DNA from 3 places in the Streptomyces sp. NPDC097617 genome. Region 3 is predicted to be linked to each of the others. Evidence: riboswitches for the same ligand, from Rfam matches in the RefSeq annotation. Region 3 holds a riboswitch; each other region holds the start of a gene.
The links. Region 3 has a riboswitch for thiamine pyrophosphate ahead of thiO (glycine oxidase ThiO). Riboswitches for the same ligand answer to the same signal wherever they lie in the genome.
Positions count from the first base shown of each region.

Region 1: it holds a riboswitch for thiamine pyrophosphate, as region 3 does, so the genes downstream of both, thiC (phosphomethylpyrimidine synthase ThiC) here and thiO (glycine oxidase ThiO) in region 3, are expected to answer to the same signal.
Region 2: it holds a riboswitch for thiamine pyrophosphate, as region 3 does, so the genes downstream of both, ACIQZO_RS27725 (thiamine ABC transporter substrate binding subunit) here and thiO (glycine oxidase ThiO) in region 3, are expected to answer to the same signal.

Region 1 is NZ_JBIWCL010000039.1:995-8,348, forward strand. Features, by position in the region: gene ACIQZO_RS37770 (IclR family transcriptional regulator) at 1-456, shown strand, start outside; gene ACIQZO_RS37775 (SsgA family sporulation/cell division regulator) at 554-1,003, shown strand; gene ACIQZO_RS37780 (YibE/F family protein) at 1,031-2,596, opposite strand; TPP riboswitch at 2,666-2,811, shown strand; gene thiC (phosphomethylpyrimidine synthase ThiC) at 2,806-4,593, shown strand; gene ACIQZO_RS37790 (hypothetical protein) at 4,763-5,581, opposite strand; gene ACIQZO_RS37795 (metallophosphoesterase) at 5,730-7,013, opposite strand; gene ACIQZO_RS37800 (LacI family DNA-binding transcriptional regulator) at 7,318-7,354, opposite strand, start outside.
Region 2 is NZ_JBIWCL010000020.1:88,110-95,463, forward strand. Features, by position in the region: gene ACIQZO_RS27710 (cytochrome P450) at 1-726, shown strand, start outside; gene ACIQZO_RS27715 (ABC transporter ATP-binding protein) at 730-1,758, opposite strand; gene ACIQZO_RS27720 (ABC transporter permease) at 1,758-3,374, opposite strand; gene ACIQZO_RS27725 (thiamine ABC transporter substrate binding subunit) at 3,470-4,570, opposite strand; TPP riboswitch at 4,656-4,765, opposite strand; gene rlmN (23S rRNA (adenine(2503)-C(2))-methyltransferase RlmN) at 4,822-5,937, opposite strand; gene ACIQZO_RS27735 (phosphatidate cytidylyltransferase) at 6,105-7,181, opposite strand; gene frr (ribosome recycling factor) at 7,181-7,354, opposite strand, start outside.
Region 3 is NZ_JBIWCL010000001.1:318,696-326,049, forward strand. Features, by position in the region: gene pknB (Stk1 family PASTA domain-containing Ser/Thr kinase) at 1-1,347, opposite strand, end outside; gene ACIQZO_RS01535 (thiazole synthase) at 1,462-2,256, opposite strand; gene thiS (sulfur carrier protein ThiS) at 2,261-2,461, opposite strand; gene thiO (glycine oxidase ThiO) at 2,458-3,636, opposite strand; TPP riboswitch at 3,634-3,745, opposite strand; gene ACIQZO_RS01550 (NAD(P)/FAD-dependent oxidoreductase) at 3,827-5,047, shown strand; gene ACIQZO_RS01555 (Rv2175c family DNA-binding protein) at 5,151-5,516, shown strand; gene thiE (thiamine phosphate synthase) at 5,603-6,238, shown strand; gene metF (methylenetetrahydrofolate reductase [NAD(P)H]) at 6,386-7,300, shown strand; gene ACIQZO_RS01570 (hypothetical protein) at 7,351-7,354, shown strand, end outside.

The DNA of each region.
Region 1 (7,354 bases), on a different contig from region 3:
GTCTACTTCGCGATCTACCGCGAGGGTGAGATCGAGGTCGTGGGTGTCTCGGACACCCCGGCCAGCCCGGCCTGCGAGGAGTGGGCCGACTTCCGCGAGACCGCTCATGCGCACGCCATCGGGCAGTGCCTGCTCGGGCAGCTCGACGAGAAGACCCGCAAGGACTACTACGACCGCCATCCGGTCGAGGCCATCACCCCTTATACGGTCCGGGATCTGCGGTCCCTGGAAAACCGGATCGGGGCCCTCGGGCGAATGCAGCCGGTGATCGAACGTCAGGAATATGCCCTCGGCATCATCTGCGCTGCCATCCCCATTACGGCCGGCGATGCGGCCGCGACGATGGCTATTTCTCTACCCCTTCATCAAGAAGAGCGATTGCTCTATGTAGTCGATCGGCTACGGAGTGAAGTAGGCGCGCTGTTGAGTACCCTCTCGTTCTCTATCAGTATCTGAAAACTCACTCCTTGTGATCTGCTACCGGTTACACCACTCTTGTCAAGTGGGTCCTGGGGGATCATTCCTGGCCACTTCAACTACAGCGGGGTAGTCAATGCGCGAGTCGGTACAGGCAGAGGTCATGATGAGCTTCCTCGTTTCCGAGGAGCTCTCGTTCCGGATTCCGGTGGAACTCCGGTACGACGCACGCGACCCCTACGCAGTCCGCCTGACCTTCCACCTTCCCGGAGACGCGCCCGTGACCTGGGCGTTCGGTCGGGAACTTCTCCTCGACGGCATCAACAAGCCATGCGGTGACGGCGATGTGCACATCGCCCCCACCCACCCCGAAGATCTGTCCGACGTCCACATCCGGCTCCAGGTCGGCGGCGACCGGGCCCTGTTCCGGGCCAGCGCGGCGCCGCTCGTCGCGTTCCTCGACCGCACCGACCGGATCGTCCCGCTCGGACAGGAGCGCAATCTGGGCGACTTCGAGGAGAACCTCGACGAAGCCCTCGTCAAGATCCTCGCCGAGTCGCAGCAGAACGAGCAGAACGCCGGCTGACCTGCCCACCTATCGCATACGCACCGTTCAGCGCTTGCGCCGCCGGCCCCGGCCGCGGACCGGCCCCGCGGTCGGGACGCCGGTCGGGACGCCGGTCGGGACGCCGGTCGGGACGCTGGCCGGGGATCCCGGTCGGTCGGCAGAAACCACCAGCGCGGCCAGCGCCGTTGTCACGGGGACCGAGGCCACCAGACCGATCGAGCCCACGAGGGTCCGTACGATCTCCTCCGCCACCAGCTCGCTGTTGGCCACGGACCCCATGCTGCTGTTGGCGATCGAGAACAGCAGGAGCAGGGGCAGCGCGGCACCGGCGTAGGCCAGCACCAGGGTGTTGACCACCGAGGCGATGTGGTCGCGGCCGATCCGGATGGCCGCCCGGTAGAGGGCGCGCGGCCCCATCGACGGGTCCGCCTGCCGCAGTTCCCACACCGCCGAGGTCTGGGTGACCGTCACGTCGTCGAGCACGCCCAGCGATCCGATGATCACGCCTGCGAGCAGCAGACCGCTCATGTCGATGTCCGGGTACAGCCCGTGGATCAGCCCGGTGTTGTCATCGGTGTTGCCGCTGAGGAACGCCCAGTCGATGAACCCCGAGCCCAGCAGCCCGATGAGCAGTAGCGAGACGAGCGTGCCGAGGACGGCCACGGAGGTGCGGGCGGTCAGTCCGTGGCACATGTAGAGCGCGATCAGCATGATGGCGCTGGCCCCGATCACCGCCACGACCAGCGGGTTCGAACCCTGCAGGATGGCCGGGAGGATGAAGAGGGTCAGTACGCCGAAGCTGACCACCAGCGCGATCAGCGCGAACAGTCCCCGCATCCGCCCGACCACGACGACCGCGACCGCGAAGATGCCGGCCAGCAGGGCCATCGGGAGTTTGCGGTTCACGTCGATCACCGAGTACTGGAGGTCGCGCGGGGCGTCCGGGGCGTACGCCACCACGACCTCCTGGCCGTCCTCCAACTGCCGTGGCGCGCCCGGCTGGACGATCTCCACGAAGGTGCGGCCCTTCTCCGGGCCGCTGGCGACCTCGACGGTGGCCTTCTTGCACTCACCGGTCTGCTCGGCCTGCGCCTGGCGGCCCCCGGGGGTGGAGGGAGCCGCGGTCGTCGGTACCTGGGCGGCGTTCACGGACTTGCAGTCGACCTGTTCGAGCGAGGTCACCACGCCCTGCTGGGTCTGCCGGTCGAAGCCCACCCCGCTGCGCTCGTGGGCGGGGGCACCGCCCGGCCAGAGCACCGCCATGCCGATGAACACGGCGGCCGCGAAGGGGATCAGTACGGCGGCGATGACCTTGCGCAGGTGCTTCGAGACGGGGGCCGCCGGGCCGTGGCTGTGGCTGTGACCGTGGGAGTGGCCCGAGGAGTTCCCGCCGGAATGACCGCCCCCGGGTCCGCCCGTGTGCCCTCCGGAATGACCGTCGGAGAGTCGCTCGGACTGCGCCGGCGAGGGCAGGTCGACATGTAGGTCGGCATGCCCGTCGGACTGCCCTGGAGAATGCCCGGCGGAGTGCCCTGGGCTCCCGTGTTCGTGGCCGTTGTGGCCATGGGTCGCTGTGGGCTCGGTGGGGGGCTGCGGCGAGGGCGTCACCAGCAGATCATCGCAAGAGATGAGGGGGCCCACTGTTCAGCACGCCATGGATGACGCTAGCGTGGGGGCACCTTTGCACAACGCGGGAGCTCGGAGCACCGGGCTGAGAGGACGCTGATCACCGTACGAGCATCACGGATGCGTACGGGAAGAGGCTGCGTCGACCGCCGAACCTGTTACCGGGTAATGCCGGCGTAGGGAGATCAGGTCTCATGACCATTCAGGACGCACGCACGCCTGCCGTCAGCCAGGACGCCGACGGCCGGACCGAGCGCCAGCCCGGCTGGCACAAGGGATACCTGGCGGGCTCCCGGCCCGACCTTCGGGTGCCGGTCCGCCAGGTCCACCTCACCAACGGCAAGGACGTGACGCTCTACGACACGTCCGGCCCGTACACCGACCCGCAGATCGAGACCGACGTCCGCCGCGGCCTCGCGCCGCTGCGCGAGAACTGGATCATCGGCCGCGGTGACACCGAGGAGTACGCGGGCCGTCCCGCGCGCCCCGAGGACGACGGCATCAAGCACACCTCGCCCCGCGGCGGCCTCAAGAACCTCGACGCGGTCTTCCCGGGCCGCCCCCGGCAGCCCCGCCGCGGCCGGGGCGGCGCCGCCGTCACGCAGCTCGCGTACGCCCGCCGCGGTGAGATCACCCCGGAGATGGAGTACGTCGCGATCCGCGAGAACGTCTCCCCCGAGGTCGTCCGCGAGGAGATCGCCGCAGGTCGCGCCGTGGTTCCGGCGAATGTGAACCACCCCGAGATCGAGCCGATGATCATCGGCAAGCGCTTCCTGGTGAAGGTCAACGCCAACATCGGGAACTCCGCGGTCACCTCCTCCATCGAGGAGGAGGTCGACAAGATGACCTGGGCCACCAAGTGGGGCGCCGACACGGTCATGGACCTCTCGACCGGCCGCAACATTCACACCACCCGCGAGTGGGTGCTGCGCAACTCCCCCGTCCCGATCGGCACCGTGCCGCTCTACCAGGCGCTGGAGAAGGTCGACGGCCGCGCTGAGGAACTGACCTGGGAGATCTACAAGGACACGGTCATCGAGCAGGCCGAGCAGGGCGTCGACTACATGACGGTCCACGCCGGCGTGCTGCTCCCGTACGTGCCGCTGACCGCCCGCCGCAAGACGGGCATCGTCTCGCGCGGTGGCTCGATCATGGCCGCGTGGTGCCTCGCGCACCACAAGGAGAACTTCCTCTACACGAACTTCGAGGAGCTCTGCGAGATCCTCGCGACGTACGACGTCACGTACTCCCTCGGCGACGGCCTGCGCCCCGGCTCGATCGCGGACGCCAACGACGCGGCCCAGTTCGCCGAGCTGAAGACGCTGGGCGAGCTGAACACGATCGCCAAGCGCCACAACGTCCAGACGATGATCGAGGGCCCGGGCCACGTCCCGATGCACAAGATCAAGGAGAACATCGACCTCCAGCAGGAGATCTGCGAGGAGGCGCCGTTCTACACGCTCGGCCCGCTGACCACGGACGTCGCGCCCGCGTACGACCACATCACCTCGGGCATCGGCGCCGCGATGATCGCCTGGTGGGGCACCGCGATGCTCTGCTACGTCACGCCCAAGGAGCACCTGGGCCTGCCCAACCGCGACGACGTGAAGACCGGCGTCATCACGTACAAGATCGCGGCGCACGCGGCGGACCTGGCCAAGGGCCACCCGGGCGCCCAGGAGTGGGACGACGCACTGTCGGACGCGCGGTTCGAGTTCCGCTGGGAGGACCAGTTCAACCTGGCCCTCGACCCGGACACGGCCCGCGAGTTCCACGACGAGACCCTCCCGGCCGAGCCGGCCAAGACCGCGCACTTCTGCTCCATGTGCGGTCCCAAGTTCTGCTCGATGAAGATCTCGCAGGACATCCGCCGCGAGCACGGTGGTGACCTGAAGGCCGACGAGATCCAGGCGGGCATGGCGGAGAAGTCCGCCGAGTTCGCGGCCTCGGGCAGCCGCGTCTACCTGCCGCTCGCCGACTGACCGCGGCAACGGCACAGGACGGACCCGCGACCCATGGGGGGAGCCGCGGGTCCGTCCCGTGCGCCGCGCACAGCCGGCGCACCGTAGCGATCGTGTGCGGGCCCGGGCCCGGGCCCGGGCCTGGGCCTGGTCGGGGCTCGGCCCGTACGCCTGACGCTCGTACCTGGTGCTATTTCGGGTCGTGTTCCGGGCCGCCGAAGTCCGGGCTCGTGAAGTCCGGCGGGCTGTAGCCGGGCCGGGGGGTCTCCGACGGTGAGCCGGGGCTCGTGAAGTCGGGCCGGCTGTACCCCAGGTTGGGGATCCGGCCCGCCGCCGGGGTGCGGGGGGTGGGAAAGCCCGGCCCCGCACTCGGATCGGCCAGCGCGTCCCGCAGGAACGGCACGATGCCGCGCTCCAGCAGGGCGTGCCGCCAGGCCTCGCGGGCCCGCGCGACCTCGTCGGGTATCGCCTCGGTCTCGTTCGCGACCACCTCGGTCGCGCTGTTGCGTACCGCCGTCACCAGCAGCCCGATCACGGCGAAGAGCAGGGCGGCCGCGGTGAGCCCGCCGAAGAGCCAACCCGCCGTCAGCATGGTTTCGGCGAAGGCCGGTTCGGGCTCGATCATCTTCAGGATGTAGCCGACGAGCAGGAAGATCAGCATGGCGGTGCCCGCGAGCACGGGCGCGAGGACCGCGACCACGGCGCTGACGCCCGCGCCGCCCCCGCTGCTCTGTCCGTCGTCCTCGTCCCCCGCCGAACCGGGCACGGTCAGTACCTCGTCGCGCCGTTCCTCGCGGACCTTCACGTAGTGGCCGTACTCGGCGGCGGCCGCGGCCGCCAGCAGGGCGCTGGCGCCCTGGGCCATGGTGCGCAGCTGTTCGGCGTTCAGCCGTTCGCCGAGCGTGGCGAGCTCGGGCCGCTCGTGGGCGGCGCGCAGCGCCTCGTCGACGAGCCGATCGAACTCCGGCCGGTCTTCGGTCAGCAGGTGCGGAGCGCTGGTCATGTGCATCCCCCGATGCTCCGTAGAAGCCGGTATGCCCGCGTAGACCCGGGCGCCGGCACAAACGGAGGAGAGCCTGCTACGGATAGGGCGATGGTAGAGGGCCCACGCCACGGCGTGACAGGGGCTTTCCGGAAATACCCCTCTGCGTAAGCTCTCAGTCGCTCAGGGGGAGTTGTACGACGAGCAGTTTGCCTGCCATCGTCACGCCGCCGTCCATGGCGATGGCGAGCCCTTCCGCGTACACGTGCGGGCCGTCCACGGCCTCGGGGCCGCGCGACTCGTCGCCGTCCTCCGTGCCCACCTCGCCGAGCAGGTAGGGGATGGGGCTGTGCCCGTGGACGACGCGGCTGCCGCCGTAGGTGTCGAGGAGTTCGCGGACGGCCGCCGGGCCGGTGCCCTCGTCGCGGAAGGCGAACCGCTTGGTGAACTTCCGGAAGAGGTCCCAGGTGATGTCGGCGTCGCCGCGGTTGAGGAGTTCGTGAATCGTGTCGTTGACGTCCTCGATCGAGTCGCCGTAGTCGAGGTAGGCCGTGGTGTCGGAGTGCAGCAGCAGGTGGCCCTCCTCCAGGACGGCCGCGTCCAGGCGCGACATCCACTGGAGGTGGACATCCTGCAGGCGCTCCATGTCGGTGCGCTGGCCGCCGTTGAGGAGCCAGGCGGCCTGGAAGGTGGCGGTACCGGCGCCGGAGACGACGGGGGTGTCGCCGAACCGCTTGGCGCCGATGAGCAGCAACTCGTGGTTGCCCATCAGGGCCTTGCAGTAGCCGCCGGCGGCGGCGGCCTCGGCGGACAGTCGCATGACGAGGTCGATGACGCCGATGCCGTCGGGGCCGCGGTCGGTGAAGTCGCCGAGGAACCAGAGCCGGGCGTTGCCGGCGGACCAGCGGCGCTCGGCGTCGATCAGTCCCTGGGCGTGGAGTTCGCTGACGAGCTCGTCGAGGTAGCCGTGGACGTCGCCGACGACGTAGAGCGGGCCGGGACCTGCGGCCTGGTCGTGGTCCTGTTCCTGGGGCACGTACTGGACCTGGACGGTGTCGCCGGGGCCGCCGAGCGCGCCGCGTCCGATGACGGGCAGGTCCCGGTAGGTCGGGGTGTAACCCTCCGGGTCCTCCTCGTCGGGGCCCTGGCTCATCGCGTGCGCGGGTTCGACGTCGGGGCGTACGTGGACACGCGTGTCGGGGTACGGGGCGTGCGGCGCGGCCGGCTGCTGCGGCGCGACGGGCGGGTGCGCCGCGACCGACAGGTGCGCGGGCGCAGGCTGCGCGGACGGCTGCGGCGGGTAGCCCGGCTGCGCGGGCACGCTCGGCGCGGCGCCGTCCTCGTAGTACGCGGGGTACTCGCCGTAGACGGGTTGTTCGCCGGGCAGCCCTGTTGCTACGGCGTACAGGGCGGGCTCGGTGACTGGAACCCGGAAGTCCCGCAGCGTGTCCGTCCGCATCGCGGGTCCCTGACCGGCCCCCTGAGTCATCGACCCCTCCACCACCGTCGCGCTGCCGTACACCTGCGGACCCTCCTGACCTCCGGGGAGGAGGGTCCGTGATGTCGTGCGCCCATCATAGGAATGCGGCTCGCGCTCTGTGACGCACCAGGGGTGGTGAATCCTGTGCGGAGCCGATCGTTCCTACCGGTTTCTACCGATATCGGTGTTGCTGAAATCCTCGGCCGGTCCTTGGTCGGTGTTCGGGCGGTGCTCGGACTGTCCTCGGTCAGCCCTTCGACAGGCCGACCGGACGGTCTGTCGGTCAGTCCTGTGCCGGCGAACGGGGAGGGCTGACGGTC
Region 2 (7,354 bases), on a different contig from region 3:
ACCCTTGCCGCCAGCCTGGACCCCGACCCGGACGCGGACCCCACGCAGCAGGGCAAGGGCTCCATGGACGCCCGCATGGAACTGGGCATGTACCTGGCCGGGCTGATCGAGGAGCGCCGCAAGAAGCCGGGCGACGACATGCTGTCGCAGCTGGCTACGGCGGACGGCCCGGACGGCGCGATGACCACCATGGAGGCGCTCAGCACCTCCGCACTGCTGCTGATCGCGGGCCACGAGACCACGGTCAACCTCATCACCAACGGCATGCTGACCCTGCTGCGCCACCCGGAGGTCCTCGGGCGGCTGCGCGACAACCCCGACCTGGCCGTCCCGATCGTCGAGGAGCTGCTGCGCTACGAGCCGCCCGTGCAGCTGCTGCCCCAGCGCACCACCCTCTCCGACATCGAGGTGGCCGGTGTCACCATCCCCAAGGGCGCGTCCCTGTGGCTGATGCTGGCCTCCGGGAACCGGGACCCGAAGCGCTTCGAGGACGCGGACCGGTTCGACCCGGACCGCAAGGACATCCAGCACCTCGGCCTCGGCAGCGGGATCCACAGCTGCTTCGGGGCGCCGCTGGCCCGGCAGGAGGCCCAGCTGGCGCTGAGCGAGCTGGCCCGTCGGCTGGAGAATCCGCGGCTGCTGGAGGACCCGCCCCAGTACCGCCAGAACGCGGTCCTGCGCGGCCCGCGCCACCTGCCGATCGCCTGCGACGGCATCCGCCCCTGACGGCTAGGAGGTCTCCGGCGGAAGTACGACCACCTCGGCGGGGGTGAAGGTCACCGCGACCCGGTCCCCCACGGCCGGCGCCCCCGCCGGCCCGCACTCGGCCTCCAGCACCGGACCGGCCTGCGGCCTCAGCAGCAGGGCGACGTGGGTGCCGCGGAAGGTGCGGGACACCACCTCGCACCGCAGGCCCTCCGCGCGGAGCACGACCCCGGCCGGGCGGATCAGCAGCCGCTGCTCCCCCTCGGGGGATCCGGCCGGTACCGCCACCGTGCCCCACGCGGTGGCGGCCTCCGTACCCGAGACCGCGGCCGGGACCACGTTCTCGAAGCCGAGGAAGCGCGCCACGAACTCCGACGCGGGCCGCTGCCACACCTCCAGCGGGGTCCCGGCCTGCGCGATCCGGCCGTCCCGCATCACCACCACCCGGTCGGCCAGCGCGAAGGCCTCGCCCTGGTCGTGCGTGACGGCCAGTACGGTCGTGCCCAGCCGGGAGAACAGGCCGCGCAGCTCCACCACGAGCCGCTCGCGCAGCCCCCGGTCCAGCTGCCCCAGCGGTTCGTCCAGCATCAGCAGCCGCGGCGACGGCGCCAGCGCCCGGGCCAGCGCCACCCGCTGCTGCTCGCCACCCGACAGGGAGGCCACCGCCCGGCCCTGGGCCCCGGGGAGCCCGACCAGGTCCAGCAGTTGCGCGACCTCGGCCGTGCACGAGGCCCGCCCGGCCCCCCGCATCCGCAGCCCGAAGGAGACGTTCGCGCCGACGTCGCGGTGCGGGAAGAGCTGGTGGTCCTGGAACATCAGGCCCACGCCCCGCCGGTGCACCGGTACGCCGGCCTGGTCGGCCCCGCCCAGCAGGACCCGGCCGCCGGAGACCTGCTGGAGCCCGGCGACCACCCGCAGCAGCGTGGACTTGCCGCTCCCGCTCGGCCCCAGCACGCACACGACCTCGTGCTCGGCGACGGCGAGGTCCACGGCGTCCACGACCGCGCGCTCACCGAAGCGGACCGACACCCCTTCCAGCTGAAGCAGTGTCATCAGAACTCTCCGGAGGTCTTGTCGGGCCGCAGTCGCTCCAGCACCAGCAGGGACGCCGCGCACACCAGCATCAAAATCGTGCTCAGGGCCATCGCCTGCCCGTAGTTCAGCTCACCGGCCCGGCCCAGCAGCCGTGCCACGGCCACCGGGAGCGTCGGCCGGTCCGCCCGGGCGATGAACACGGTCGCGCCGAACTCGCCCAGCGACACCGCGAAGGCGAACCCGGCCGCGATCAGCAGCGCGCGCCGCACCAGCGGGAGGTCCACCTCCCGCCAGGCGCGCCAGGGCGAGGCGCCGAGCACCGCGGCGGCCTCCCGCAACCGCCCGTCCACCGCGCGCAGCACGGGCAGCATGGTCCGTACGACGAAGGGCACGCCCACCAGGGCCTGGGCCAGCGGCACCAGGATCCACGAGGTCCGCAGATCCAGCGGCGGCTCGTCCAGGGTGATCAGGAAGCCGAAGCCCACCGTCACGGCGGACACCCCGAGCGGGAGCATGAGCATCGCGTCGAAGCCCCGTACGAAGCGGCCACCGCGCCGGGTCAGTGCCGCGGCCGCGAGTCCCCCGACGAACAGGGCGATCGCGGTGGCGGCGAGCGCGTACTGCAGGGAGTTCCAGATCGCCTCGACGGGCGCCACCAGGAAGGTCCCGCCACCGGCGCCCGCGTCCTGAAGCGCCCGGTAGAAGCCGAGGCCGTAGCCGCCGGGGGTGTCGAAGGACCGTTCGACCAGCACGCCCAGAGGCAGCACGATCAGCAGCGCGATGGTCAGCAGCACCCCGCCCAGCAGCGTGCGCTGGGCCCCGCCGCGCGGCCGGTGCGTGGTGCGGCCCGGGTCCACCAGCCGCAGTGCGGTCTCGCGCTTGCGCACGGTCCAGGCGTGCACGGCGAGGATCCCGCCGATCGCGGCGAACTGCACCATCGTCAGCACGGCGGCCGTCGGCAGGTCCAGGAGCTGCGCGGTCTGCCGGTAGACCTCCACCTCCAGGGTGGAGTACGCGGGCCCGCCCAGGATGAGTACGACGCCGAAGGAGCTGAAGGTGAACAGGAAGACCATCAGCGAGGCGGCGGCCACCGCCGGGACCAGCGCGGGCAGCGTCACCCGCCGCCACGCGGCGAACCGTCCGGCGCCCAGTACCCGGGCGGCCTCCTCCTGGCGCGGATCCAGCTGGGCCCACAGCCCGCCCACCGTGCGGACGACGACGGCGTAGTTGAAGAAGACGTGCGCGAGCAGGATCGCCCAGACGGTCGTATCGAGCCGGACGCCCACGAGTTCGTCCGTCAGTCCGCCCCGCCCGAGCAGCGCGAGGAAGGCGGTGCCGACCACCACGGTCGGCAGCACGAAGGGAACAGTCACCACGGCCCGCAGCAGTTGCTTGCCGGGGAACTCGAAGCGGGCGAAGACGTACGCGCCCGGCAGGGCGATCACGAGGGTGAGCACGGTGGAGGCGAACGCCTGCCAGGTGGTGAACCACAGGACGTCGGCGATGTCGGGGCGGCTCAGCACCTCCGCGAACCGGCCGAACTGCCACCCCTCGTCTGTCTTGAGGCCCCGCCCGACGATCGCGGCGACGGGGTAGGCGAAGAACAGCCCGAAGAAGGCGAGGGGGACGGCCATCAGGGCGAGCCGCACGGCGGTCGCCCGCACCCCCTCGCGGGGGCCGGAGCCCGGCGCGGCGCCCCCCGGCGCCGCGCCCGGCTCCTTGGTACCGCCTACTTCACGACGAGCGAGGTCCATGCCTTGACCCACTGCTCACGGTTCTTGGCGATGGTCTCCGGAGCCACGTTCTCCGGCTTCTCGACGACCACGCCGTGCTTGGTGAACAGCTCCGGCAGGACGGCGTCCTTCGTCACGGGGTTCACGAACATCTGGAGCGGCATGTCCTCCTGAAACTTCTTGCTGACCAGGAAGTCCACGAGGGCCTTGCCGCCCTCCTCGTTCTTGGCGCCCTTGAGCAGGCCCGCGAACTCGATCTGCCGGAAGCAGGTGCCGGTGGCGACGCCCGTGGGGGCCTCGGCCGGCTGCGGCTCGCCGTACAGGACCTCGACCGGCGGGCTGGAGGCGTAGGAGACGACCAGCGGGCGGTCGCCCTTGGCCTTCTTGCCGCCCGCGGAGCCGGAGAAGCGCTCGTTGTAGGCCTGCTCCCAGCCGTCGACGACCTCGACGCCGTTGGCCTTCAGCTTGCTCCAGTAGTCCTTCCAGCCCTCGTCGCCGTACTTGCCGACGGAGGCGAGCAGGAAGCCGAGGCCGGGCGAGGAGGTCGCGGCGTTCTCGGTGACCAGCAGGTTCTTGTACTCCGGCTTGATCAGGTCGTCCAGCGTCTGCGGCGGGGCGAGCTTCTTCTCGGCGAAGTAGGCCTTGTCGTAGTTGACGCAGATGTCGCCGGAGTCGATCGGGGTGACCCGGTGCTCCTTGTCGAGCACGAACTCGGGCTTCACCCCGGCCAGGCCCTTGGCCTCGTACGGCGTGAAGATGCCGTTGTCGAGGGCGCGCGAGAGGAGGGTGTTGTCCACCCCGAAGAACACGTCGCCGCGGGGGGAGCCCTTGGTGAGGATCTCCTGGTTCAGCGCGGTGCCCGCGTCGCCGGACTTCAGGACCTTGACCGTGTAGCCGCTCTGCTGCTCGAACTCCTTGAGGACCGTGTCGGTCACGTTGAAGGAGTCGTGGGAGACGAGCGTGACGGTCTTGGACTTCGGGGCCTCGCTCGCGCCGGCGGGCTTGTCCTTGGCGTCGCCGCCGCCGCAGGCACTGAGCGTGGTGACGCCGAGCGCGGCCGCGAGCGCGGCGCCCGCGATCTTCTTGGTGGTGCTCATTGGTGAATTCCTCCTGGGATGTCCAGGAGAAGACGCGGCCCTGCCCGGCGCTCCGCGGGAGCGGACGCCGGGCAGGGCGCAACAGCAAGAGTGGTGACCGAACTTCCTACCCCGAATGACCGGGGCGAGGTTCAGAGGGTCTGCGGATGACGGATACCGCACTCTCAGCGCTGTGGCGCTCCCCTGTCGGAATATGAAATTGGTTCGGCCACAGGGTACCCCGTGGCCGAATTACGTCGAACAGGCGGAATCTACCGCTCCGAGGCAGCCAGCTGGCCGCACGCGCCGTCGATCTCCTGGCCCCGGGTGTCCCGTACCGTCACGGGCACGCCGTGGCGGGCGATGGCCTCCACGAAGGCCTTCTCGTCCTCGGGCCGCGAGGCGGTCCACTTGGAGCCCGGCGTCGGGTTCAGCGGGATCAGGTTGACGTGCACACGCTTGCCCTTGAGCAGCTTGCCCAGGAGGTCACCGCGCCAGGCCTGGTCGTTGATGTCGCGGATCAGGGCGTACTCGATCGAGATCCGGCGGCCGGACTTCTCGGCGTACTCCCACGCGGCGCCCAGCACCTCGCGGACGTTCCAGCGCGTATTGACGGGCACGAGGGTGTCGCGCAGCTCGTCGTCGGGCGCGTGCAGCGAGACGGCCAGGCGGCACTTGAAGCCCTCGTCGGCGAAGCGCAGCATGGCCGGAACCAGACCGACGGTGGAGACGGTGATACCGCGCTGCGACAGACCCAGGCCGTCGGGCTCCGGGTCCGTAAGCCGGCGGATGGCGCCGACCACGCGGTTGTAGTTGGCCAGCGGCTCGCCCATGCCCATGAAGACGATGTTCGACAGGCGCGCCGGGCCGCCGGGGACCTCGCCGTCGCGCAGCGCGCGCATGCCGTCGACGATCTGGTGCACGATCTCGGCGGTGGAGAGGTTGCGGTCCAGGCCCGCCTGGCCGGTGGCGCAGAACGGGCAGTTCATGCCGCAGCCGGCCTGCGAGGAGATGCACATGGTGACCCGGTCGGGGTAGCGCATCAGTACGGACTCGACGAGCGTGCCGTCGTGCAGCTTCCACAGGGTCTTGCGGGTCGTGTCCTCGTCGCACGAGATGTGCCGGATGACGTTCATCAGGTCCGGCAGCAGCTCCTGCTGGAGCTTCTCCCGCGAGCCCGCCGGGATGTCGGTCCACTCGGCCGGGTCGTGCGCGTACCGCGCGAAGTAGTGCTGGGAGAGCTGCTTGGCCCGGAACGGCTTCTCGCCGATCGCGGCGACCGCCTCGCGGCGCTCGGCCGGGGTCATGTCGGCGAGGTGCCGGGGCGGCTTCTTGGCCCCGCGAGGGGCGACGAAAGTAAGCTCACCCGGAACAGGACGGGGGGCCATGAGTGGTACTCCTCAAATCTGACGAACCCTGGGCGGGCGATCTCCGCACACAAGCGGAGTCGACGTGATGGCACGCCCGGTGCCCGGAGAGCTCACGGGTCCATCCCGTAAAAACGGGAAAGCGCACCACTTATGAGTGGCGCGCTTTCCAGGATAACCCGGACGGGTCAGCCGGTACCCACGAAGGCCGCCAGCAGCAGCCACACCACGGGGGCCGTGGGAAGCAGGGAGTCCAGCCGGTCCATGATCCCGCCGTGTCCCGGCAGCAGGGTGCCCATGTCCTTGATGCCGAGATCCCGCTTGATCATCGACTCGCCCAGGTCGCCCAGGGTGGCGCTGACCGCGACCGCGAGACCGAGCAGCAGGCCCTGCCACCAGGAGCCGCCGTCGATCAGGAACTCCATGCACAGCGCGCCGGCCGCCATCGCGAAGGCCACCGCGCCGAAGAGCCCCTCGCGGGTCTTGCCGGGGCTGATGCGCGGCGCGAGCTTGGTCTTGCCGAAGCGCCAGCCGACCGCGTAGGCCCCAGTGTCGCTGACCACGGTCAGCAGCAGGAAGGTGATCACGCGCTGGGAGCCGTCGTCGGCGGTGAGCAGCATCGCGACGAACGTGGCCAGGAAGGGCACGTAGAACGCGGCGAAGGCGCCGGCCGTGACGTCCTTGAGGTAGTCCTCGGGCGGTTCGGTCATCCGCCACACGAGGACGGCCAGCACGGTCAGGGCCATGGCGACCCAGGCGCCCTCGGCCCCCCGGACGTATCCGGCGATGACCATGGCGGCGCCGCCGACCGCGAGCGGGACCAGCGGTGCCTTGATGCCCTTCTGCTCCTGCAGCCGGGAGGTGAGCTCCCACAGACCGACGACGACCGCGACGACGATGACGCCGACGAAGACGGCCTTGACGATCAGCAGCGAGGCGAAGATCACCGCGCCGAGGCCCACGCCGACCCCTATGGCCGCACGCAGGTCCCGGCCCGCGCGCTTCTTGGGCGGCGGGGGAGAGGCGTCCTGCGGCTGCTGGGCATGCGGAGGCGGGGGGCTGGGCATGGGCTCCTGCGGCGGCGTATCGGCGCGGAAGAGGGGGTCGCTGTCGGCGACGACCCCCCGATCGCGTGCTTCCCGGTCGTCGAAGTTACGGCCGGCGGCATCGGGCACGATGGGCATGGGCCGAGTGTGCGGGCCCACCTGCGCATCGTATGCGGGACCCGCCGGAACCGGCTCCGGCTGCCAGGAAGTGTCGTTCATCAGACTTCGAGGAGCTCGGCTTCCTTGTGCTTGAGGAGCTCGTCCACCTGCGCGACGTACTTCGCGGTGGTGTCGTCGAGCTCCTTCTCCGCGCGGCGCACCTCGTCCTCGCCGGCCTCCTTGTCCTTGACCAGCTTGTCAAGGGCGTCCTTGGCCTTGCGGCGGACGGCGCG
Region 3 (7,354 bases):
GCCCTTCAGGTTGGGCACGGACACGACCTCGGGGCCGCGGGAGAGGGTGATGGTCACCGCGCCGTTGCCGCGGATGCGCCGACCGCCCGGGGGATCGGTGTTCATCACCGTCCCGCGGTCGAAGGCGTCGCTGAACTTGCGGTCCACGCCCTTGACCCCGAGCCCGGCCGCGGACAGCTGGGAGCGGGCCTGCGCCTCGGTCTTGCCGAGCAGGTTGGGGACCTTGGTGAACTGTCCGGAGTTGATGTACCAGACGCCGACCCCGAGCCCCAGGGCGAGCAGCACACCCGCGACGACGAGCAGTACCCCGCGGCGGGGCCGCCGCACGGCCCCGGAAGGGCGGTGCGTGGGCGGCGCGGGCGGGGCCGGGGGCATCTCCAGGCGGGAGGTGTGCTGCACGGGGTGCTGCGCGGCCACCGGGCGCGGGATCACGCCCGTACGGTCCTCCGCGGACGAGCGGTCCTCGGCGCGCGCCTGCGGCGGTACGGCGTCCAGCTCGGCATCGCTGAGCAGCATGCGGGCGTCACGGGCGAGGCCCAGCAGCGCGGCCGCGTCGTAGGGGCGCAGGTCGGGGTTGCGGGCGGCGGCCTGCGCGACGAGCTCGTCGAGCCCGACGGGGAGCCCGGGGACCGCGGCGGACGGCGGCGGGACGTCCTCGTGCAGGTGCTGGTAGAGCACCTGCACGGGGGTGCCGCCGAGGTGCGGCTTGGAGCCGGTGAGCATCTCGTAGAGGACGACGCCGCAGGCGTAGACGTCCACGCGGGTGTCGGTGATGCCGTTCTCGATCTGCTCGGGCGCCAGGTAGGAGACGGTGCCGAGGACGGATCCGGTGGTGTTGGTGACCGAGTCGACCGACCGGACCAGCCCGAAGTCCGCGACCTTCACCCGGCCGTCGTCGCCGATCAGGACGTTCTCGGGCTTCATGTCGCGGTGGACGAAGCCGGCCCGGTGGGCGGCGCCGAGGGCGGCGAGGACCGGTTCGAGGATGTCGAGGGCGGCCCGGGGCCGGAGCGCGCCGCGCTCGCGGAGCACATCGCGCAGGGTGCAGCCGGAGACGTACTCCATGGCGAGGTAGACGTACGGCCCGTCCGTGCCCTGGTCGAAGACGGCGACCACATTGGGGTGCGCGAGCCGGGCCACGGACTTGGCCTCGCGGATGAACCGGTCGACGAAGGCGTCATCGGCGGCGAGCGCCGGGTGCATCACCTTCAGGGCGAGCACCCGGTCGAGGCGGGTGTCGACGGCCCGGTAGACCGTGGCCATGCCGCCGGCCGCGATGCGGGCGTCGATGCGGTAGCGGCCGTCGAGCACGCGCCCGACGAGAGGGTCATCCAGGGTCGTATCCACCCGGCGATTCTACGAGCCGTCCCGAAGGCCCCGCCCCGGCCGGGTCGGCTTGCAGCGCAGCTGTGACGTGCGGGCCGGGTCCCCGTCCCTCGGAACGGGCCGGGTCCCCGTCCCTCAGAACGCGGGGCGCTCCGGATCCAGCGCCGCCCGCCCCTGCTCGGGGGAGGACGCCTGTGCGAAGCGACGCTGGGGGATGCGGCCCGCGCGGAAGGCGAGGCGGCCCGCCGAGACGGCGTCCCGCATGGCGGACGCCATGAGGACCGGCTCCTGCGCGCGGGTCACCGCCGAGGCCAGCATCACCGCCGAGCAGCCCAGCTCCATCGCCAGGGCCGCGTCGGACGCCGTGCCCGCGCCCGCGTCGAGGATGACCGGTACCGACGCGCGCTCCGTGATCAGCTCGAAGTTGTGCGGGTTGCGGATGCCCATGCCGGATCCGATGGGGGACCCGAGCGGCATGATCGCCGCGCAGCCCACGTCCTCGAGCTTCCGGGCGAGCACCGGGTCGTCGTTCGTGTACGGCAGGACCGTGAAGCCCTCGTCCACGAGGATCTCGGCGGCGTCCAGCAGTTCGATGCCGTCCGGCAGGAGGGTCCGCTCGTCCGCGACCACCTCCAGCTTGATCCAGTCCGTGCCCAGCGCCTCCCGGGCCAGCCGGGCGGTGAGGACGGCCTCGCCCGCCGTGAAGCAGCCCGCCGTGTTGGGGAGGACCGCGATGCCGAGCCCGGTCAGTACGGACAGGACGGAGCCCTGGACCGTGGGGTCCAGCCGCCGCATCGCGACCGTGGTCAGTTCGGTGCCGGACGCGACGAGGGCGCGTTCGAGGATGTCCAGGCTCGGGGCCCCGCCCGTGCCCATGATCAGGCGCGAGGAGAAGGTCCGGCCGCCGAGGGTGAAGAGGTCGTCCGCCATACGGTCAGCCCCCCTGCACCGCGGTCAGGACCTCGACCCGGTCGCCGTCGCCCACGACGGTGGCCGGCCACTGCCCGCGCGGCACCACCGTCTCGTTGAGCGCGGCGGCGACCCCGGAGGGGGCCGTGGTCAGGATGGCGACCACCGTGTCGAGGGTGGCACCGGCCGCGACCTCGCGCGGTTCGCCGTTGACGGAGATGGTCATGCGTACGACTCCTGACGTGCGGCGGAGAACCGGCGGGGGGTGAAGGGGCGCGCGATCTCCGGAAGTTCGCCGGTGGCCAGCAGCTCGGCGAGGACCTCGCCGGTGAGCGGGGTCAGCAGGACCCCGTTGCGGTAGTGGCCGGTGGCCAGGTGCAGGCCCGGCAGGTCGGTCGGGCCGAGCAGCGGGGCGTTGTCGGGGGATCCGGGGCGCAGGCCCGCCCGGGTCTCGGTGAGCGGCAGTTCGGTGATGCCGGGGACCAGTTCGTGGGCGTCGCGCAGGAGTTCGTAGACCCCGCCCGCGGTGACGGTGGTGTCCCAGCCGAGTTCCTCGCTGGTGGCGCCGACGACGAGTTCGCCGTTCTCGCGCGGCACGAGGTAGACGTGGCTGCCGCGCACGACGGCCCGTACGGTCCGCGACAGGAACGGGGCGTACGCCGCCGGCACCGTGAGCCGCAGGACCTGGCCCTTGACGGGCCGTACGGGGGCCACGACCTCCGGCGGTACGCCCGCCAGCCGGCCGGTGAGCGAGCCCGCGGCCAGGACGACCTGGTCGGCGAACAGTTCCGTACCGTCGCCGAGGAGGGCGCCCGTCGCCCGGTCGGTGGTGGTGAGCAGCTGCTGCGCGCTCGTCCGGTGGATGGTCACGCCGACCCGTTCGCAGGCGGCCAGCAGGGCGGCCGCGAGCCGGCGGGGGTCGACCTGGTGGTCGCCGTCGACGCGCAGGCCGCCGCGCACGCCCGGGGCGAGCAGGGGCTCGAGGCGGCGGCACTCGCGGCCGGTGAGCCACTCGGACTCCAGGCCGCAGCGGCGCTGCAGGGCATGCAGTTCGCGCAGGTGGAGGCGGTCGTCGGAGTCGAGGGCGACGGCGAGGGTGCCGCAGGCGCGGTAGCCGATGTCCATGCCGCCGCTGGCTTCGGCGAGCTCGTCGGCGAACTGCGGATAGCGTGCGGCGGAGGCGAGGCCGAGCCCGAGCAGGGCTTCCTCGCCGTAGTGCAGTTCGGTGACGGGGGCGAGCATGCCGGCCGCGACCTGGGCGGCGCCGCCGCCGGGTGCGGGGTCGGCGAGTACGGTGCGCAGTCCGCGCGCGGCCGCCCGCCAGGCGGTGACCAGGCCGATGATTCCGCCCCCGATGACGAGGACGTCGGATCCCTTGCGGGATGTACGGGATGAGTGCATGGGCGTCCAGCCCCTCCCTTCGCCGGCATGACCCGGATCAGGTTCGTACGGTCGGAGGCCGTCCAGCCTCCCTCTCAGCCCGGTGCGCCGGACTCCCGCGATAGGTACGGTGGCCAGACTAACCCGGCCGTGCACGGCGGGTAAGGCGGCACCTATTCCTGACGGAGCATCAGGTGATTAGGGTGGCGGCGTGAGCGAGCAGACGGAACACAATCAGCACGGCGTCGTGATCGTCGGCGCCGGAATGGCCGGGGTGCAGACCGCGGTCGCCCTGCGCGAACAGGGCTTCACCGGCCCGGTGACCCTGCTGGGAGCCGAACCCCACCAGCCCTACGACCGCCCGCCCCTGTCCAAGGCGGTCCTCCTCGGCAAGGCCGAGGACTCAGCCTTCGGCGTGGACTTCGAAGGGCTCGACATCGACCTGCGGCTCGGCAGCGAGGTCACCGGACTGCGCGCCGCCGACCGCGAGCTGGACACCGAGGTGGGACCGGTCCCGTACGGGGTCCTCGTCCTGGCGACCGGCGCACAGCCGCTGACCCTGCCCGGGACCGAGGGCGTCCCCGGCGTCCACCTGCTGCGCACGCTGGACGACGCCGCCCGGCTGCGCCCGGTGCTGGCCGCCTCGCCCCGGGCCGTGGTCGTCGGGGCCGGCTGGATCGGCGCCGAGTTCGCCACCGCGGCCCGGGAGGCGGGCTGCGAGGTCACCGTGGTCGAAGCCGCGGACCGGGTGCTGGCGGGGGCGCTGCCCGCCGAGGTCACCGGGCCGATGGCGCGCTGGTACGAGGAGGCCGGCGCCGCTCTGATCACCGGGGCGAAGGTCGCCGGGGTCGAGGAGGGCCGGGTCCTGCTGGCGGACGGCCGGGTCCTGCCCGCCGGCGCGGTGGTGGTGGGCATCGGCGCGCGCCCCGCCACCGGATGGCTGGCCGGGACCGGCGTGGAACGCGGCCCCGACGGCTCGGTCACCGCGGACGCGTACCTGCGGACCTCGCTGCCCGGCGTGTACGCGGTCGGCGACTGCGCCTCCTTCCCGTCCGGGCGGTACGGGACGCGGCTGCTCGTGCACCACTGGGACAACGCGCTCCAGGGGCCGCGGACGGTCGCGGCGAACATCCTGGCCGGGGAGCCGGACCGGGTCTACGACCCGGTGCCGTACTTCTGGTCGGAGCAGTTCGGGCGCTTCGTGCAGTACGCCGGACACCACGACGGGGCGGACACCCTGCTCCTGCGCGGGGACCCGGCCGGCCCCGCCTGGTCGGTGTGCTGGCTCAAGGACGGCGCACTCGTCGCCGTCCTGGCCGTGGGCCGTCCCCGCGACCTGGCGCAGGGCCGCAAGCTCATCGAGACGGCCGTCCCGATGGACCCGGCCAAGGTCGGCGACCCCTCGGTCCCGCTGAAGTCGGCCACCGCCTGACGGGCCGGAAAAGCCGGCCCCCGCCGCCGTCCCGGCGGGCCCCGCGACCCGGACGGGGCCGCTCAGGTACCGGCGGCGGAGCCGAGATGGCAGGCTTGTGCCTGTGACCGAGATTGACGCAAAGATCGATGCCCTTGTCCCCTCGTGGCTGTACCTCCCCGACATCGCGGAGATGCTGAACATCGAGGTGACCCGGGTCCGCCAGATGGTCAAGGAAGGGCAGCTCATCGCCGTCCGCCGGGGCGAGAACCGCTCCCTGCAGGTTCCGGCCCCCTTCATCGACGGCGACAAGGTCGTCAAGGGCCTCGTCGGCCTGCTGACCGTGCTGCGCGACGACCGCTTCACCGAGGAGGAGATCCTCGAATGGCTCTTCACCGAGGATCCGACCCTGCCCGGCACCCCCGTGCAGGCGTTGAGCGAGAATCGCGGCACGGAGGTGAAGCGCCGCGCTCAGGCGCTCGCCCTCTGACGACCTGATCGCCTTCGCTCCACAGCGGTGTACGGGCCGGGCCGCGGCCCGGCCCGTACACCGCGTCCACCCCGGGGGGTATACCCATGCAGCTGTCCGACGCCCGGCTCTACCTGTGCACGGACGCCCGCAAGCGCCAGGGTGACCTCCCCGAGTTCCTCGACGCCGTGCTCTCCTCGGGCGTGGACATCGTCCAGCTCCGCGACAAGGGCACGGAGGCGGGGGAGGAGCTCGAACACCTCCAGGTCTTCGCCGAGGCCGCCCGCCGCCACGGCAAGCTCCTCGCCGTGAACGACCGCGCCGACGTCGCCCACGCCATCGGCTCCGACGTGCTGCACCTGGGCCAGGGCGACATCCCCGTCCCCGCGGCCCGCGCCGTCCTCGGCGAGCGGGTGCTGATCGGCCGGTCCTGCCACGCCGAGGACGAGGTCGACGCGGCCGTCGCCGAAGCCGGCGTGGACTACTTCTGCACCGGCCCCTGCTGGCCCACCCCCACCAAGCCCGGCCGCCACGCCCCCGGCCTCGACCTGGTCCGGTACGCGGCCTCCCTCGAGCAGGGCCGTCCCTGGTTCGCCATCGGCGGCATCGACGGCTCGAACCTGGACGAGGTACTGGACGCCGGTGCCACCCGCATCGTGGTCGTCCGCGCGCTCACCGAGGCCACCGACCCCGGTGCGGCCGCGGCGGAGCTCGCCAAGCGGGTCCGCGCCCGCCTCGCCTGAGTCCTGTCCGCCCGGACAGCGGACGCCGTCCGCCCCGCACTCCGTGGCGGCGGCATTCGGCCGGAGCCGGCCCTCCAAGTGTCCAAAAACGTGTCCAAAACGTGGACAAGGCTTCGGTGTCCGCCGGGCCGCGTCTAACCTGCCCACATGGCCTCTGGTACAGCTTCCACCTGGTCGGACCGTGCGCACACGGTCCGCGACCTCCTCGCGTCCGGACGCTCGTACTCCTTCGAGTTCTGGGCTCCGAAGACGGAGAAGGGCGAACGCAACCTCTGGAACGCCCTGCGCCGGGTCGAGGCGGTGTCCCCCAGCTTCGTCTCCGTGACCTACGGGGCCGGCGGCTCCACCCGCGGCGGCACGGTCAAGGCCACCCAGGAGATCGCCGCGGACAGCACCCTGACCCCCGTCGCGCACCTCACCGCCGTGGACCACTCGGTCGCGGAACTGCGCAACGTCATCGGGCAGTTCGCGGACGCCGGGATCCGGAACATGCTCGTCGTGCGCGGAGACCCGCCGGGCGACCCGATGGGCGAGTGGGTCGCGCACCCCGAGGGCGTGCACTACGCCGCCGACCTGGTCCGGCTGGTCAAGGAGTCCGGAGACTTCTGCGTCGGCGTCGCGGCCTTCCCCGAGATGCACCCGCGTTCGACGGACTGGGACACGGACATCCGGCACTTCGTGGACAAGTGTCACGCCGGTGCCGACTACGCGATCACCCAGATGTTCTTCGATCCGGAGAATTATCTGCGGCTGCGCGACAGCGTCGAGAAAGCGGGCTGCGAGACCCCGATCATCCCCGAGGTCATGCCTGTTGTGGGGATCAAGCAGCTCGACCGACTGCCCCAGCTCAGCAACGCACTCTTCCCCGTGGACGTGAAAGAGCGCATGCTCGCCGTCAAGGACGACCCGGCCGCTGTACGCTCCATTGGCATCGAGTTCGCCACGGAGTTCTGCGCGCGACTGCTGTCCGAGGGTGTCCCGGGGCTGCACTTCATCACGCTCAACAATTCCACGGCGACTCTCGAAATCTACGAGAACCTGGGCCTGCACCAGCGGGCCTGATCGGCCGTCCCCCGTTCCCGCGCCGGCGGCCGTACCGAGAGGGGCCATGCATGG